3 regions of the Quadrisphaera sp. GCM10027208 genome follow, and region 2 is predicted to be linked to each of the others. Evidence: predicted binding sites of a transcription regulator. Region 2 holds the regulator's gene; each other region holds the start of a gene.
The links. The regulator HrcA, encoded in region 2, represses chaperone genes, less so after heat shock. The targets are predictions, from matches to a motif close to GNTNGCACTCGGNNNNNCCGAGTGCNANC.

Region 1 (5,974 bases), on a different contig from region 2:
GCTGGTCGGCGTCAGCGACCGCGAGCGAGGCGTGGACGAGGACGACGGCCGGACCGCTGCGCCGGACGGCGGCGGCCAGCGCGTCCCGCGGCACCCGGCCGCCGAGGACCCGGGAGGGGGTGCCACGCTCGGCCAGCGCGGCGGCGACGGCGTGGACCGGCAGCACGTGCTGCTCCTCCTCGGCAGCGGCCAGCAGCACCGTGGCCCCGCCGCGGACCGGCTGGGCGAGGGTGTGGGCGTGCAGCACGGCGAGCACGGCCTCGGACAGCAGGTGCTCGGACTCCACCCCGCTGCCGGTCTCCTGCCAGCGACGGCCGAGGGCGACGAGCACCGGTGCGACGAGGCGGTCCCAGACCGGCTCGACCCCCTGGACCTCGACGGCCGCGCGCAGGATCCGCACGCACTCGCGGGAGTCCAGGGCGAGGGCGGCGCGGGCCAGGCCCCGGGCGGCGGGACCGGCGTCCGGGAGTGCCACGACGTGGCCGCCGCCGGCGCGGCCGAAGTCGGCCGGCGCCTGGACCTCGGCGGGCTCGCCGGCAGGCAGGGCGGTCACGGTGGCCAGGGCTGCGCCCGTGTCGTCGTCGACCGGGGTGTCGACCGCGATCCGCGCGGCCTCACCGGGCGCCACGCCCTCGAGGGTGAGCCGGCGCATGACCATGAGCCGGGTGAGGTCGGCGGGGGTGTACCGACGGTGGGCGCCGGCGGTGTGCGCGGACGGGCCGAGCCCGTAGCGCCGGGCCCACGTCCGCAGGGTGGCCGGGGCGACGCCGAGACGGCGGGCGACGGCAGCGACGGTCAGAGTGGGGGCCGACGGTGCCTCGGCGGCCTGCGGCCGGTTCGAGGGCATGACCTGATTCTGCGGACTGGGCCAGGGGGTTGCCAGTCGGCACGCGCACGGAGCACGCTGGACTCTGCCGAGATGTTGACCAAGTCTTGGCGCGAAGTACTTGAACAACCTCTGCAACGATTGCTAGCGTCCCTCTTCGTCGGCGCCGGACGGCGCACCCGCAGGAACACCGACAGACAGAGGAGATGGCCATGGCGGAGATCTCGCGGCTCCCCGGACCGATCGCAGACATCTGGGAGTGGCAGCTGGAGGGTGCGTGCCGGGAGCACGACACCAACCTCTTCTTCCACCCGGAGGGTGAGCGGGGCCCGGCCCGGCGCCAGCGGGACGAGGCGGCCAAGGCGATCTGCGCCACCTGCCCGGTGCTGCAGCAGTGCCGTGACCACGCGCTGACGGTGCGCGAGCCCTACGGCGTGTGGGGCGGGCTGACCGAGGACGACCGCGAGCGGATCTACGCCGAGCAGCGGGCCGCTCAGAGCACCCAGGTCCGGGCCGGAACCCCGTTGCCCGTCGCCAGCTGACCTGACGCCCGACCCCCCAGTCGTCAGCAGCAGCCCCCCGCACGCAGATCAGCCACAACGCAGATCAGCCACAACGCGTCAGGAGCCCGGTCCCCGCGGGGACCGGGCTCCTGACGTGCTGGTGGCCGCTGGTGGCCGTGTTGCCGGTCGGCTCAGTGGCCGTGGCCGTGCCCGTGGCCGGCGGCGGCCTCGGGCTCCTCCTCCTCGGGCTTCTCGACGACGAGGGTGTCCGTCGTCAGCACCATCGAGGCGATCGACGCGGCGTTGACCAGCGCGGAGCGCGTCACCTTGACCGGGTCGATGACCCCGGCGGCGACGAGGTCGCCGTACTGGCCGGTGGCGGCGTCCAGCCCGTGGCCCACACCGAGCTCGCGGACCTTCTCCACCACGACGTAGCCCTGCATCCCGGCGTTCTCGGCGATCCAGCGCAGCGGCTCGACCACCGCGCGGCGCACGGCGGTGGCGCCGGTCGCCTCGTCGCCGGACAGGTCCAGGTCGTCCAGGGCAGCGGCGGCGTGCACGAGGGCGGAGCCGCCGCCGGCGACGATGCCCTCCTCGATCGCGGCCCGGGTCGCCGAGACGGCGTCCTCGATCCGGTGCTTCTTCTCCTTGAGCTCCACCTCGGTGGCGGCCCCGACCTTGATCACGCAGACGCCGCCGGCGAGCTTGGCCAGCCGCTCCTGCAGCTTCTCGCGGTCCCAGTCGGAGTCGGTCACCTCGATCTCGCGCTTGATCTGCGCGACCCGGGCGTCGACGTCCTCGGCGGAGCCGCCGCCGTCGACGATCGTCGTGTCGTCCTTGGTGACGACGACCCTGCGGGCCGTGCCGAGCACCTCCAGGCCGACCTGGTCGAGCTTGAGCCCCACCTCGGCGCTGACGACCTGGCCGCCGGTGAGCACGGCCATGTCCTGGAGCATCGCCTTGCGCCGGTCACCGAAGCCGGGGGCCTTGACGGCCACGGCGGTGAAGGTGCCGCGGACCTTGTTGACGACGAGCGTGGAGAGCGCCTCGCCCTCGACGTCCTCGGCGACGACGAACAGCGGCTTGCCGGCCTGGTGCACCTTCTCCAGCAGCGGCAGCAGCTCCTGCACCGAGGAGATCTTGCCCTGGTGGATGAGGACGTAGGCGTCCTCGAGGACGGCCTCCATCCGCTCGGCGTCGGTGACGAAGTACGGGGAGATGTAGCCCTTGTCGAACTGCATGCCCTCGGTGAAGTCGAGCTCCATCGACATCCCGGAGGACTCCTCGACGGTGATCACACCGTCCTTGCCGACCTTGTCGAACGCCTCAGCGATGAGCTCGCCGATGGTGGCGTCCTGCGCCGAGATCGTCGCGACGTGGGCGATGTCACCCTTGCCGTCGACGTCCCGGGCGTTCTCCAGCAGGCGCGTCGAGATCGCCTGGACGGCGGCGTCGATACCGCGCTTCAGCGCCGACGGCGCGGCGCCCGCGGCCACGTTGCGCAGGCCTTCGTGGACCATCGCCTGGGCGAGCACGGTGGCGGTCGTCGTGCCGTCTCCGGCGACGTCGTTGGTCTTGGTCGCCACCTCCTTGGCGAGCTGGGCCCCGAGGTTCTCGTACGGGTCGTCCAGCTCCACCTCTCGGGCGATGGTGACGCCGTCGTTGGTGATGGTGGGGGCGCCCCACTTCTTGTCGATGACGACGTTGCGGCCGCGTGGGCCGAGCGTCACCTTGACGGCGTTCGCGAGCGCGTCGACGCCGCGCTCCAGCGCGCGGCGTGCCTCGTCGTCGAACTCCAGCATCTTGGCCATGTTGTGTCTCTCGTCCCTCTCACGAGGTCGCCCCGGCGTCCGGCGGGTGCCGGCCCACCGGGGCGCTCGTCGTCGTCGGTGCGGCGGGTCTTACTTGTCCACGACGGCGAGGACGTCGCGCGCCGAGAGGATGAGAAGCTCCTCGCCGCCGAACTTGACCTCGGTGCCGCCGTACTTGCTGTAGATGACCTTGTCGCCGACCTTGACGTCGACCGGAACACGGTTGCCGTTGTCGTCGACACGGCCCGGACCGACGGCCAGGACCTCGCCCTCCTGGGGCTTCTCCTTGGCGGTGTCCGGGATGACCAGGCCGGAGGCCGTCGTCTGCTCGGCGTCGAGCGTCTTGACGACGATGCGGTCCTCGAGCGGCTTGATGGAGACCGACACTGCGGACCTCCCCTTCGCTTGTTCTCGCGGGTGGTGTCTCGTCTGACGGGTGCCACGGGATGCCGTCCGTCGTCGCGGGTGCCGGGCGGCGCCGCCGCAGCGGCTGGCACCCTCGTACCGAGAGTGCCAACCGGACTCTAGGACTCCGGTTAGCACTCGCGCAAACCGAGTGCCAGACCACCGGCCCCCTTCGATCTCTGGAGGCCTTCCGGGGTCTCGACGAGGTCCGAGACCCCGGAAAGCCTCCAGAGATCGGGTCACAGCGGGGGTGCGAGGATCGGGGGGTGGACCTGGCCGGGCTCTCCGCGCTGCTCACTCCCCAGGGGTGGGAGCTGCTCGAGGCGCTGCCCCCGTACCGCCAGGAGGCCGCGCTGCACCTGGCCGAGCGGCTCCACGCCGAGGGCGTCGACCGCACGCTCGTCGCCGCCGCGCTCACCCAGTCCCGCCTGCGGGCCCGGGCCCACGCGAAGTTCGGACCGTTCGCCGACGGCATGCTCTTCACCCCCGAGGGCCTGGAGCAGGCGACCCGGCTCGAGGTGGCCGCCCGGCACGCGCAGCGGTACGTCGCGGCCGGCGTCGACCGGGTCGCCGACCTCGGCTGCGGCATCGGCGGGGACGCCATGGCGCTGGCCGCCCTGGACGTCGGGGTGCTCGCCGTCGAGCGCGACGAGCTGACCGCGGCGGTCGCCACCGTGAACCTGCGGCACTGGCCCCACGCGGAGGTCCGGCACGAGGACGCGACGACGACGGACCTGCGCGACGTCCGGGGGGTCTTTCTGGACCCCGCGCGGCGGACGGCGTCCGGACGGCGGGTGCTCGACCCCTGGCAGGCCGAGCCCTCCTGGGACGTCGTGCTGGCGACGGCCGCCCGGGTGCCGGCGACGGGGGTGAAGGTCGCCCCCGGCGTCCGGCACGACCTGCTCCCCCCGGACGCCGAGACGCAGTGGGTGTCCGTCGACGGGGACGTCGTGGAGGCCGGGGTCTGGTTCGGACCGCTCGCCCGCCCGGGCGTGACCCGCAGTGCGCTGCTGCTGCGCGACGGGTCCGCGACGCTCGTCGACGACACGGGTCTGGGCCGGCCCCCGGCTGGGCCGGTCGGCGGCTACCTCTACGACCCGGACGGCGCGGTGGTGCGGGCCGGCCTGGTCGGGCAGCTCGCCGCGGACGTCGAGGGCCGGCTCCTCGACCCGACGATCGCCTACGTCACCTCCGACCGGCTGGTGGCCACGCCGCTGGGGCGGGCGTTCGTCGTCGAGGAGGTGCTGCCGTTCGGGCTCAAGACCCTGCGCACCCGGTTGCGGGACCGCGGGGTCGGCCGGGTGGAGATTCTCAAGCGGGGCAGCGCGGTCGACGTCGAGCAGCTGCGCCGTCAGCTGCGGCTCACCGGCCCGGGCGCCGCCACGGTGGTGCTCACCCGGGTCGCCGGGCGGCAGTCGGTGCTGCTGTGCCGGCCGGTCCAGTGAGCCACGTCCCTCAGGGTCGGCAGGCGCTGCGCGGCAGGCCAGCGACCTCCACCGGCAGTCGGCCTCCCGCCCTTCCCTGTCCGCGCAGGACGTCGACGAGCGCCGCGAACGCGGCCGGGGTCCGCCCGTACAGCGCCAGCCGGGCCGTCGCCGCCGACGAGCCGGCCAGGCCGTACGGCGCGTCGAGGGCGACCACGACGTCCCCCGACCCGCTCGAGGTGGGCCCGCCGAGCAGCCGGACGACGTCCCCGGAGCCGACCTGCAGCCCGCCGGCCTGCGCGGCGGCGGTGAACCGGGCCCGGTCCTGCGCCGTCCCGCCGACCACCTGCACCGCGTCCCCGACGAGCGGGCCGGAGCACGGTCCGTCGACGACGGTCGTCCCGACCAGGGACAGGGCGTGCACGACCGGTGCGGTGAGCTCGAGGGACTCCGGATCCGGCGGCGCCTGCCGCCCCTGCCAGGTGAGCAGGGCGACGACCCGGGCGGCCGCCTCCTCCACCCGTTCGCGCGGCAGCTCGCCGCTGCGCACCGCGGCAGCCACCGCGTCGACGGCCGCCGCCGGGTCGGCCGGCATGAGCAGCAGGTCGGCCCCGGCGGCCAGGGCCCGGACGGCGGCCTGGCCGGGACCGGTCTCGGCGGTCACCGCCGCCATGTCGAGGGCGTCGGTGACGGCGACGCCGGCGAAGCCGGTGCGCTCCCGCAGGGCGGTGTAGGCGGCCGCGGACAGCGAGGCCGGCACCCCGGGGTCCCAGGCCCGGACGTCGAGGTGGCTCATCATCACCGCCGGCACCCCGGCCTGCGCGGCAGCGGCGAACGGCACCAGGTCGCGGGCGGCGAGCTCGTCGGCGGACATGGTCTGCGCCGGCAGGGTGACGTGGCTGTCGGCCGGCACGCTGCCGTGACCGGGGTAGTGCTTGGCGACCGGGACGACGCCCGCTTCCAGGTAGCCGGCCACGGCGGCGGTCACGACGTCGGCGACCAGGG
Region 2 (5,974 bases):
CTCAGGTGACGATGCGCCAGGCGAACGGGTAGCGGTAGTTCTCGCCCTTGTTCACCGCGATCGCGGCGAGGATCGGGAACACGATGTTCAGCACGCCGAGCGCGAACATCACCAGGCCGCCGATGAACACCGTGGTGAGTACGGCGCCGATGACGTAGCCGATGGCCAGGGTGATGTTGAAGTTGAGCGCCTCGCGGGACTGCTCACGCACGAACGGGCCGCGGTCCTTCATGACGAGGTAGACGACGAGCGGCGCGAGAAAGCTGAACAGGATCGCGCCGAGGTGGGCGAGCATCGACCACATCCGCTGGTCGGCGGGGCTCAGCTCATTGGTGTAGCCGCCGGCCGGCGGGGCGCCGGCGCCCGGGTAGGCCTGGTAGCCGCCGGGCTGCTGACCGTACGGCGGGGGCTGCTGGCCGTAGGGCGGTGGTTGCTGCGGCTGGTCGGGCTGGTCGGGATCGGTCGGGTGCTGGGACATCTGACCCCCCTGTCGGGTACCGAGGCGGCGTCCGCTGCCTCGTGGTCACCCTAGTGGTGGTCAGCTGATGAAGCGGATTGTCAGCGGATACCGGTAGGTGCGTCCGTCGGAGGCTGCGACGGACGCCACGATGACCAGGACGACGTACGCGACCCCGACGACGGCGAGCAGCGCGAGCCCCACCAGGACGACGACGAGGACCGCAGACACCAGGATGTAGATGAGCCAGGTCAGGTTGAAGTTCAGCGCCTCCACGGCGTGCGACCGGACGTAGGGGGACTTGTCGCCCTGGACGAGCAGGACGACGAGCGGCCCGAGGAAGCCCAGGGCGACGTAGGCGGCGACGAAACTCGTCAGGTGGGCGGCAACTGCCCAGTTGCGCTCCCACTGCGAGATCACGCTCTCACCGTAGGCCCTTCAGCCGTACGCCGCGCCCGGGCCGCGCTGGTCCGCGCGTCCGGCCGCTCAGCCGGGGTCGGCGGTGACGAAGTCGATGAGCTCCTCGACTCGCCCGAGCAGGTCCGGTTCGAGGTCGGCGTAGGACCGCACTGAACCCAGGATCCGCCGCCAGCCGGCGGCGACGTCGGCTGGTCCGTCCGCCGGCCATCCCAGGGCCTCCAGCACCCCCTCCTTCCAGGGCCGCCCGCGGGGCACGATCGGCCAGGCGTCGACGCCGATCCGCTGTGGTCGTACCGCCTGCCACACGTCGACGTACGGGTGCCCGACGACGAGGACGTGGTCGGCGTAGCGGCCGCCGCGCAGCGCCTGCTCGGCGATCCTCGCCTCCTTGCTGCCGGCCACCAGGTGGTCGAGCAGGATCCCGAGGCGACGCCCCGGCCCGGGCGCGAACTCCTCGACGGCGCCGGGGAGGTCGTCGACGCCGTGCAGCGGTTCCACGACGACGCCCTCGACCCGCAGGTCGTCACCCCAGACCCGTTCGACGAGCTCGGCGTCGTGCTGGCCCTCGACCCACAGCCGGGACCCTCGGGCTACCCGGGCACGGGCTGCGGGCACGGCCACCGAGCCGCTCGCCGTCCGTGCCGGGGTCCGGTCAGCCGCGGGCCCGCGAGGGGCCACGAGGCGGACGGGAGCACCATCGAGCAGAAAGCCGGGTCCGAGCGGGAAGGCGCGGGTGCGCCCGCGGCGGTCCTCGAGGTGGACGACGTGCACCCCGCCGGCCTTCTCGACCCGGACGACGGCGCCGCACCAGCCGGTCTCGACGTCCTCGACGACGAGGCCGGGCTCGGCATCGGCGTCCGTGCTCCGTCCGCGCGGGGGGCGGCGCCAGTCCGTGGCCAGGACGTCGGGGCCGTAGCGGTCGGTCATGGCGGGCGACGTTAGCGCCGGCGCGCGAGGACCGGCGTGCGTGACACGGCTGCGGAGCGTCACTCGCCGCGCGGCCGGCTCGCCCAGCGGCCGGCGCGTTCGGCGGCTCGGCGTCCCGGGACGTAGACTTGGCACTCACCAAGCGGGAGTGCCAGTACGCCTGCGCACGGGCCGCACTGCGAGGAGGTGTGCCGATGAGCGACGAACGCCGGCTGGCCGTGCTGCGCGCGATCGTCGAGGACTACGTCGCCACCCACGAGCCGGTCGGCTCCAAGGCCCTCGTGGACCGCCACAACCTCGGGGTGTCCCCGGCCACCATCCGCAACGACATGGCGGTGCTGGAGGAGGAGGGGCTCATCGCCCAGCCGCACACCAGCGCCGGCCGGGTGCCGACGGACAAGGGCTACCGGCTCTTCGTCGACCGGCTCTCGGAGGTCAAGCCGTTGTCCCCGGCCGAGCGCCGGGCCATCACCACGCTGCTGCAGGACGCCGTGGACCTCGACGACGTGCTGGAGCGCACCGTCCGGCTGCTCGCTCAGCTGACCCACCAGGTCGCCGTCGTCCAGTACCCGTCACTGACGCGCTCGCGGGTCCGGCACGTCGAGCTCGTCCCGGTCGGAGCCGGACGCGTGCTCGTCGTCCTCATCACCGACACGGGCCGGGTCGAGCAGCGCACGGTCGAGGTCGACGCCGACCTTTCCGAGGAGCTGGTGGGCCAGCTGCGTGCCCGGCTCAACGAGGCGGCGGCCGGTCACCCCTTGCAGGACGCCGTCACTCGGCTGGAGCCCCTCGCCGAGTCCGTGCGACCGGAGGTCCGCGAACCGGCCCGCCGGGTCGTCGCCGCCCTGCAGGGGGCACTGCGCCAGCAGCGCGAGGACCGCATGGTGATGGCCGGCGCGGCGAACCTGGCCCGCGCCGGCATCGACTTCGCCGCGATCGGGCCCGTGCTGGAGGCCATCGAGGAACAGGTCGTGCTGCTCCGGCTGCTCTCGGAGATGGCCGACGACCCGGCCAGCGGGGTGTCCGTGCGAATCGGGCACGAGAACCTCCACGAGGGGCTCGTCACGACGTCCGTGGTGTCGAGCGGGTACGGCGTCGGGGCCGGGGACGCCGGATCGCACGTGGCCCGTCTCGGCGTCCTCGGGCCCACCCGGATGGACTACCCGACGACGATGGCGGCGGTCCGCGCGGTGGCCCGCTACGTCTCCCGCATCCTGGTCGGCTGAACCCGACCGTCCCGAACCGATCCGACAGGAAGCGACCACTTACCGGTGAGCGACCACTACGACGTGCTCGGCGTCAGCCGTGACGCCACGCCCGAGGAGATCAAGAAGGCCTACCGCCGGCTGGCGCGCAAGCTCCACCCGGACGTCGGTGGACCCGACTCCGCGGAGCGGTTCAAGGAGGTGTCGGCCGCCTACGAGGTGCTGTCCAACCCGGACAAGCGCCGCGCCTACGACATGGGGGCCGACCCCAACGGGACCGGAGGCGGGTTCGGGCCCGGCTTCGGCTTCAGCGACATCTTCGAGACCTTCTTCGGCGGCTCAGCCGGCCAGCGCGGGCCGGCGACCCGGCAGCGCCGGGGCCAGGACGCCCTCGTCCGGCTCGAGGTCGACCTGGCCGAGGCGGTCTTCGGCTCCGAGCGGGAGCTCCAGGTCGACACCGCGGTGCTGTGCCCGACCTGTCAGGGCAGCTGCTGCCGGCCCGGTACGTCCCCGCGCACCTGCGACGTCTGCGGCGGCCGCGGCCAGGTGCAGCGAGTGGCCCGGTCCTTCCTCGGGCAGGTGATGACGACGACCCCGTGCCCGAGCTGCCAGGGGTACGGCACCGTCATCCCCGAGCCCTGCCTGGAGTGCTCCGGGGAGGGGCGGGTGCGTTCGCGTCGCAGCCTCACCATCAAGGTCCCGCCGGGGGTGGACTCCGGCACCCGCATCCAGCTCACCGGTCGGGGCGAGGTCGGCCCGGCCGGCGGGCCCCCCGGTGACCTCTACGTCGAGATCGCCGTCCGGCCGCACGAGACGCTGACCCGGCGCGGTGACGACCTGCACTGCACGGTCACCGTGCCGATGACCGCCGCCGCACTGGGCACGACCATCGAGCTGGAGACCCTGGACGGGACCGTGCCGGTCGACGTCCGGCCCGGGACGAGCTCCGGGGAGGTCGTCACCCTGCGAGAGCACGGCGTGACTCGGCTGCGCGTCGGCGGGCGTGGGGACCTGCACGTGCACATCGAGGTGCAGACCCCCACGAAGCTGGACGAGGAGCAGGAGCGGCTGCTGCGGGAGCTGGCGCGGCTGCGGGGCGAGGAACGTCCCCAGGGGCGGGTCGAGTCCGCGCAGCAGAACGTCTTCTCCCGCCTGCGCGACCGCTTCGCCGGTCGCTGACCCCGCTACCCCCTGCGCCCGCTCCGCGGTCAGTCGGACCTCAACCCCTCGTCGTGATCATGCAATCCCGCCACCCCAGCCCTCGCCCGCTCACTCGCAGAACACTGGCTTGCAGGCGCGACACGCAAAGATCCTCCGGGCGCAGCATTCTGTGAGAGGAGGGTGGCGGGATTGCATGATCACGGTGGGGTTGAGGGGTGGCGGGATTGCATGATCACGGTGGGGTCGAGGGGTGGGGGCGGACGGGTCAGTCGACGGTGAACTCCTTGGTGTCGGGGTACATCCGCGGGCCCTCGGGGGACTCCCCGTCGCTCATGTCGCCCTGGTAGACCTCGAGCACGTAGCCCCCGGGCGCAAGGTCGTCGAGAGTGAACTCGAAGTCCCCGTAGGTACCCATCGACCCCTCACCGGTGACGAAGCCCTCCTGGACCACCTCGTCGGTGCCCGCGTCCCGGACCTCCCAGCTGAAGGTGGCCTCGAACGCCGTCCCGTACCCGACCACGTGGACCGGGTTGCTCACCGTCTGGCCCTGCTCGGGCTCGATGATCCAGGTCGAGGCCTGAACGTCGACCTGCGGGGCCCGGTCGATCGGCTCGCCGACCTCGAGGACGCCCCACACCTCGGCGGGCTCGCCGTCGACGAGGACGGTCACCGGCCCGTCGGACTGGGCCGCCGCCGTCGCGGTGTAGACGAGCTGCTGCAGGGCGAGTGCGGCGAGCTCGCTGCCGACGTCGGTGCCGGAGAACGCGTCCGCGGACAGGTCCACGGTGATCGCGTCGCCGTCCCGGGTCACCTCGACCCGCTCAGCGGGCTGCCAGGGGTTCATGTAGTCCGGGTCGAGCGGCTCCTCGCGGGTCATCGCCGCCACCGCGGAGGTCACCGGGTCGCCGAGGTCGGGCACGTCCCGGAACTCCCGGTACAGCCAGAACGACGTCTTCGACGGCCCCACCCAGTAGACGGGGGCGTTGTCCACGACGCCGGTCGCGGCGTCGGTCGTGGACCCCGGGCTCGTGGGCGAGGTCGTCGTGGGGGGTGTCGTCGTCGGCTGTGACGTGGGCGTCGGGTCGGTGGTCCCGGTCGCTGCCGGGAGCGGCTCGTCGTCGTCCGTCCCGACGATGCCGCCGACGACGAGGCCGACCACCGCAGCGGCCGCGACGGCCGCCGCCCAGGGCACCCACCGGCGTCCACCGCCCTGCCCCTGGTCCTGCCCTGCCGTGCGTCGCCGGATGTCCTCCATGCCGTCGCGCGGTTCCACCATCTCGGCCTCCCTGGTCAGGGCGCGGCGCAGCAGCCGCACCGTCTCGTCGTCCGGCTCGTGGTCGGGGTCGTGCAGGGGGACGGTCTCGTCGTTCACCGCAGCCCCTCCTCGGTCAGGGCCGCCCGCAGGGCGGCGACGCCACGGTGAGCGTGACTCTTCACGGCCCCGCGGCTGACCCCCAGCGTGTCGGCGATCTCGGCCTCCGACGCGTCGGCGTAGTAGCGCAGCACGAGCACCTCCTGCTGCCGGCGTGGCAGCCGGCGCAGCGCCGCGAGCACCCGGGCGTCCTCCTCGGAGCGCAGTGCGCGCTCCTCCGGCCCCGCCGGCTCCGGCGACCCCGGCTGGCGGCGGCGGACCTCGACGTCCCGGTGCCGGCGCACCGACCTGCTGCCGTTGACCACGCTGGCCCGCAGGTAGGCCGCGGCCGCCTGCGGGTCCCGCAGCCGGGGCCACCGGCGGTGCAGGCCGACGAAGGCGTCGGCGACGACCTCCTCGGCGGACGCCGTCTCGCCCATCAGCAGAGCGGCC
Region 3 (5,974 bases), on a different contig from region 2:
CTGCCGGTGCGAGCCCGGCGCTCCGGCCCGGACCGTGAGAACCCGGTTGAGCAGCAGCACCCCGCGCCCGGTCCACGCGGACAGGTCCCCGTGCCCGGGCACCGGCATCCCGGTGTCGGCGTGCAGCTCCCGGTAGATGTTGTGCAGGCTCCCGGGCAGCACGGTGACCGCCCGGTCGACGGCGAACGCCAAGCCGACCGGGTGCCCCGGGGTCGGGTAGGGGTCCTGCCCGACGATGACCACCCGGACGTCGTCCAGCGGGGTCGCGAGCGCGCGGAGCACTCGGTCGGGGGCCGGCAGCACCGCGTGGCCGGCGGCCGCCTCGGCCGCCAGGTGCGCTCCGACGTCGCGGAGCGCCGGGGCGACGCGGTCGAGGACAGGCAGCCACGAGGGGTGCACGACCTTCGTCCGGACGGCGGGAGCGGGCTGGGTCACGGACCAGTGCCTACGGCAGGGCGAGGCGCCGGTGCAAGCGCACGAACCGGCCTGCCGCCGGCCTGCCGCCGGCCGGCTGCCAGCGGCCACGGCGACACGCCGCGACAAATGACACGGCTGTGGTTCGCGGCCTACAGTGGCGGGGACGCGGCCTACAGTGACGGTGACGCACGGACCGCACAGCACCAGCGAGCAAGGAGGGCGCAGCGTGGACGCCGCAGAGTCACGGGACGACGAGCCGTCGGGCCTGTCCGCGCGCGACCGGGAGATCCTCGCCTTCGAGCGGCAGTGGTGGAAGTACGCCGGGGCCAAGGAGCAGGCCGTCCGCGAGCTGTTCGACATGTCGGCAACCCGCTACTACCAGGTGCTCAACGCGCTCATCGACTCCCCCGAGGCCTTGGCGTTCGACCCGATGCTCGTCAAGCGGCTGCGCCGGATGCGCGCGTCCCGCCAGCGCGCCCGCTCGGCCCGTCGCCTCGGCCTGCAGGTCTGAGCGCCTAGGCTCGCCGCCGATGAGCGAGCAGAGCCGGTACCCCCGCGACGAGTTCGACGACGTCCAGCCGGGCGACGGACGGCGGGGCGCGCACCGGGCGCGACCGAACCCCGTCCTCGCGATGGTGCCCGTCCTGCTCGTCGTCGTCGCCGTCGTGGCCCTCGTCGTCGGTGCGATGACGCTGCTCGGCGGGAACGGTCCGGACGTCGCCACCCGGGTCTCCGAGCCCACCGGCACGAGCACCGAGACGGCGGGGTCGCCGACGTCCGAGGGCGGAACCACGACGCCGGGCACCCCTGCTCCTACCGCGACCGACGCTCCCACCGACGCGCAGACCGGCACGCCGACCGACGCCCAGCCCGAGCCGGAGCCCCCCGCCGAGGAACCTGCTCCGGTCGACCGGTCCGTCGGCGTCCGGGTGCTCAACGGGACGACGACCGCCGGCCTGGCCGGGGGCGCCGCCGAGGTGCTGGGCGTCGACGGCTGGACCGTGACCGAGGTGGACAACTACCGGGCCGGCCCGACCCCGCCGACCACGGTCTACTACGCCGACGAGACGCTGGCCGCGACGGCGGAGGCGCTGGCGGACGCGCTCGGCGGTGCCGCCACCGAGCTCAGCGACGCGTTCGGCGGCGGCGGGCTGACCGTCGTCCTGGGGGAGGACTACCAGTCCTGAGGTAGCCGCCGTCCGCCAGGCCCGCGCGCACCTCGAACCAGTTGGCCAGGGCGGTGTCCCGGCAGCGCAGCCACGACCAGGCCGCGGCGAGGCCGTAGGCGGGCAGGAAGCCGAGCGGCCCGAGGAACGTCGCCCACTGGGCTGCGTGCCCGGCCTCGTGGGCGAGCAGCCGGGGCCGCAGCAGCGCCTGCTCGAGCGTCATGCGCAGCAGGACGACGTCACCGACGGTGACCGCCGCGGCCCGCGGCGCCGGGAACCAGGCGCGGTACCCGGGCGCCAGCCGCAGCCCGTGCGGGCCGGGGACGACGTCCGCTCCACCCGCCCGGGCGAGCGCCAGTCCGAGCGCCGTCGACCCGTTGAGGAAGTTGAGCACCCTGCGCACCCACCCACCCTGCCACCCGCCGCGCCCGATCTCTGGAGGCCTTCCGGGGTCTCGCCCGCGTCCATGACCCCGGAAAGCCTCCAGAGATCGGGCCCCCGGGGCCGGGATCGGGTCCCCGGGCCGGGAGGCATTTGCACTCGGGGGGTGGGAGTGCTAATCATGTGACTGGCACTCTCGGCACGAGAGTGACAGGACAACCCAGGGAGCACACGCTTCCGGCCGGACCGGTGAGTCGGCGCGCACGCGGGACGTGACTGCGTGGGCGGCGGCGTCCGTCGCGGGCACCGCCCGGCCACCCCCCCACCACCCGTCACCGGGAGGAATCCCCGAATGGCCAAGATGATCTCCTTCAACGAGGAGGCCCGGCGCGGACTCGAGCGTGGCATGAACACGCTGGCCGACGCCGTCAAGGTCACCCTCGGTCCGAAGGGCCGCAACGTCGTCCTCGAGAAGAAGTGGGGTGCTCCGACCATCACCAACGATGGTGTGAGCATCGCCAAGGAGATCGAGCTCGAGGACCCCTACGAGAAGATCGGCGCCGAGCTCGTCAAGGAGGTCGCGAAGAAGACCGACGACGTCGCCGGCGACGGCACCACCACCGCGACCGTGCTCGCCCAGGCGATGGTCCGCGAGGGCCTGCGCAACGTGGCCGCCGGCGCGAACCCGATGGCGCTGAAGAAGGGCATCGAGAAGGCGGTCGAGGCCGTCGCCGAGCAGCTGCTGAACTCGGCCAAGGAGGTCGAGACCAAGGAGCAGATCGCCGCGACCGCGTCCATCTCCGCCGCTGACCCGCAGATCGGCGAGCTCATCGCCGAGGCGATGGACAAGGTCGGCAAGGAAGGCGTCATCACCGTCGAGGAGAGCCAGACCTTCGGCCTCGAGCTCGAGCTCACCGAGGGCATGCGCTTCGACAAGGGCTACATCTCGCCCTACTTCGTCACCGACGCCGAGCGGATGGAGACCGTCCTCGAGGACCCGTACATCCTCGTCGTCAACTCCAAGATCTCCGCGATCAAGGACCTGCTGCCGCTGCTGGAGAAGGTCACCCAGTCCGGCAAGCCGCTGGCGATCATCGCCGAGGACGTCGAGGGCGAGGCCCTGGCCACCCTCGTCGTCAACAAGATCCGCGGCATCTTCAAGTCGGTCGCCGTCAAGGCCCCCGGCTTCGGTGACCGCCGCAAGGCGATGCTGCAGGACATTGCGATCCTCACCGGCGGACAGGTCATCTCCGAGGAGGTCGGCCTCAAGCTGGAGAACACCGGCCTCGACATGCTCGGCCGGGCCCGCAAGGTCGTCGTCACCAAGGACGAGACGACGATCGTCGAGGGCGCCGGGGACGCCGACCAGATCGCCGGCCGGGTCAACCAGATCCGCGCCGAGATCGAGAAGAGCGACTCCGACTACGACCGCGAGAAGCTGCAGGAGCGGCTCGCCAAGCTGGCCGGCGGCGTCGCCGTCATCAAGGCCGGCGCGGCCACCGAGGTCGAGCTCAAGGAGCGCAAGCACCGGATCGAGGACGCCGTCCGCAACGCGAAGGCGGCCGTCGAGGAGGGCATCGTCGCCGGTGGTGGCGTCGCCCTCATCCAGGCCGGTGCCACCGCGTTCGACAAGCTCGAGCTGGAGGGTGACGAGGCGACCGGGGCGAACATCGTCAAGGTCGCGATCGAGGCCCCGCTCAAGCAGATCGCCATCAACGCCGGCCTCGAGGGCGGCGTCGTGGCGGAGAAGGTCCGCAACCTGGAGACGGGTCACGGCCTGGACGCCGCCACCGGCGAGTACGTCGACATGGTCGCAAGCGGGATCATCGACCCCGCCAAGGTGACTCGGTCGGCGCTGCAGAACGCCGCCTCCATCGCGGCGCTCTTCCTCACCACCGAGGCCGTCATCGCCGACAAGCCGGAGAAGGCCCCCGCGGCCCCGGCCGGTGGTGACATGGGCGGCATGGACTTCTGACCCACGCCAGCCACGCCTGACGGAGGGCGGCACCCGCAGGGGTGCCGCCCTTCGTCGTCCGCCTAGGCTGACCGGTCGTGGCCGTGCTCATCGACCCGCCCGCCTGGCCCGCCCACGGCCGGTTGTGGTCCCACCTCGTCAGCGACACCTCCCTGACGGAGCTGCACGTGTTCGCCCGGCGCGCCGGGCTGCCCGAGCGGGCGTTCGGCGGTGACCACTACGACGTCCCGCAGGAGCGCTACGACGACCTCGTCGCGGCCGGGGCCGAGCCGGTCGGGGGACGCGAGCTGCTGCGCCGGCTCGTCGACTCCGGCCTGCGGGTGCCCTCGCTGCGCAGCGAGCGCGTGCTGTCCTCCGGCGAGGACGACCGGTGGGGACCCCAGGCGGGGCCGCACCGCGTCGACGTCCTGGCCTCGCCCCGGGACCTGCCGGACGACGTGACGATCGGCGGCTGGGTCGTCGTCCGGGACGCCGCTCGGCGGCTTCTCGTCACCCGCGCCAGCGGCCGCGAGTGGGGCCTGCCCGGGACGGCGCGCCGGCCGGGGGAGCCCGCCACGGCGTCCGTCGCCCGGGCGATGGCCCGCCAGAGCGGCCTGGACGTCGACCCGGGTGAGCTGAGGCCCGTCGGCTACCAGCGGCTGCGCCTGCTGGGCCCGGCCCCGGCCGGCTGGCCGTTCCCCGCGCCGTGGTCCTACCAGGCGCTGTACTGCCTGGACCTGGCCGCCGGCGCCGCCGTGCGCCCTGCCCCGGGCGCCGAGGCCCGGCTCCTGGACGTCGGGGACGCCCGGGACGTCGTCGGGCACCGCCGCTGGTGGCCGCTGGCCGAGGAGCTGCTGCAGGGGTGAGCGAGCGGGCCGGTCGCGTCGCCGGGCTCGTGCTGGCCGCCGGCGCGGGACGCCGGTACGGGATGCCCAAGGCGCTCGTGCCCGGCTGGCTGGCCGACCGGTGCGCCGCGCTCGCGGCCGGCGGCTGCGACCCGGTGCTCGTCGTCCTCGGCGCCGCGGCCGACCAGGCCCGGGTTCTCGTCCCGGACGGCGTGGACGTCGTCGTCGCGCCGGACTGGGCCGAGGGGATGGGGGCGTCCCTGCGCGCCGGCCTTGGCGCCGTCCGGGTTCTCGACCCGGTGCCGGACGCTGTCCTCGTCGCGCTCGTGGACACCCCCGGCCTGACGCCCGCGGTCGTCGCGCGCCTGCGGGCCACGGTAGGGACCGGCTCACCCGGCGAGGCCCTGGTACAAGCGGCGTACGCCGGGCGGCCGGGGCACCCGGTCGTGCTCGGGCGCGCCCACTGGGCCGGTGCGGCCGAGGCAGCCCGGGGGGACCGGGGCGCCCGGGACTACCTGCGCGCCCACGAGGTGACGACGGTCGAGTGCGGGGACGTCGGCCACGGCGAGGACGTCGACACCCCCGCCGGGTTCCGCTGAGCAACCAGTCGAGAACCTCTGTTCGTGATCATGCAATCCCGCCACCCGCGGCGCCCGCGGGTGATCACGCACCCGGCGGGGCTGGCGACCTCAGCGCGTCGGGGAGTCGACCTGCTCGTGGTCCTCGTCGAGCGGCTCGGCGTCCTCGGGCTCGGCGTCCTCGGGCAGGGCGTCCTCCGGCTCGGCGTCTTCCGGCAGGGCGTCGGGGGCCTCGCCCCCGCCGACCTCGTCGTCGGAAGCCTGCTGGGCCACCGCCTCCTGCGCCGCCTGCTGCGACGCAACCGGCTCGTCGTCGGCCAGGTTCATCGCGACGGCTCCGCCGCCGAGGGTGGCGAGCATCTGACGCACGTTGGCCAGCTGGGCGTTGATGCTGTCGCGACGCTGGGTGGCCGCGGCCAGCTCCCGGTCGGACTCGGCCCGGATCCGCTCGGCATGGGCCCTGGCCTCGCGGACGAGCTCCTGGGCCTGCTGCTCGGCCTCCTCCACGATCCGGCGGGCCTTCAGCGAGGCGTCCGCGTGCAGGCGCTCGGCCTCGGCGCTGACCGACTGGGCGCGCTCCTGCGCCGCGGCCAGCTGCTGCTCGGCGGCGGCGGTCCGCTGGACGAAGTCCTG

Region 1: a site for HrcA is predicted at 3,676-3,704, ahead of groES (co-chaperone GroES). Genes of this name have one in related genera too.
Region 3: a site for HrcA is predicted at 2,116-2,144, ahead of groL (chaperonin GroEL). Genes of this name have one in related genera too.

Annotation. Positions count from the first base shown of each region.
Region 1 is NZ_JBHSRC010000001.1:109,003-114,976, forward strand. Features, by position in the region: gene ACFP6A_RS00540 (MerR family transcriptional regulator) at 1-847, opposite strand, end outside; gene ACFP6A_RS00545 (WhiB family transcriptional regulator) at 1,039-1,368, shown strand; gene groL (chaperonin GroEL) at 1,521-3,140, opposite strand; gene groES (co-chaperone GroES) at 3,231-3,527, opposite strand; gene ACFP6A_RS00560 (SAM-dependent methyltransferase) at 3,812-4,990, shown strand; gene ACFP6A_RS00565 (glycoside hydrolase family 3 N-terminal domain-containing protein) at 5,001-5,974, opposite strand, start outside.
Region 2 is NZ_JBHSRC010000006.1:99,386-105,359, forward strand. Features, by position in the region: gene ACFP6A_RS11100 (DUF4870 domain-containing protein) at 2-478, opposite strand; gene ACFP6A_RS11105 (DUF4870 domain-containing protein) at 539-877, opposite strand; gene ACFP6A_RS11110 (DUF3097 domain-containing protein) at 944-1,804, opposite strand; gene hrcA (heat-inducible transcriptional repressor HrcA) at 1,999-3,030, shown strand; gene dnaJ (molecular chaperone DnaJ) at 3,076-4,188, shown strand; gene ACFP6A_RS11125 (Gmad2 immunoglobulin-like domain-containing protein) at 4,436-5,542, opposite strand; gene ACFP6A_RS11130 (SigE family RNA polymerase sigma factor) at 5,539-5,974, opposite strand, start outside.
Region 3 is NZ_JBHSRC010000002.1:132,278-138,251, forward strand. Features, by position in the region: gene ACFP6A_RS03690 (uracil-DNA glycosylase) at 1-435, opposite strand, end outside; gene ACFP6A_RS03695 (DUF3263 domain-containing protein) at 644-928, shown strand; gene ACFP6A_RS03700 (LytR C-terminal domain-containing protein) at 948-1,604, shown strand; gene ACFP6A_RS03705 (hypothetical protein) at 1,543-1,986, opposite strand; gene groL (chaperonin GroEL) at 2,317-3,939, shown strand; gene ACFP6A_RS03715 (DUF4031 domain-containing protein) at 4,017-4,784, shown strand; gene ACFP6A_RS03720 (NTP transferase domain-containing protein) at 4,781-5,362, shown strand; gene ACFP6A_RS03725 (hypothetical protein) at 5,453-5,974, opposite strand, start outside.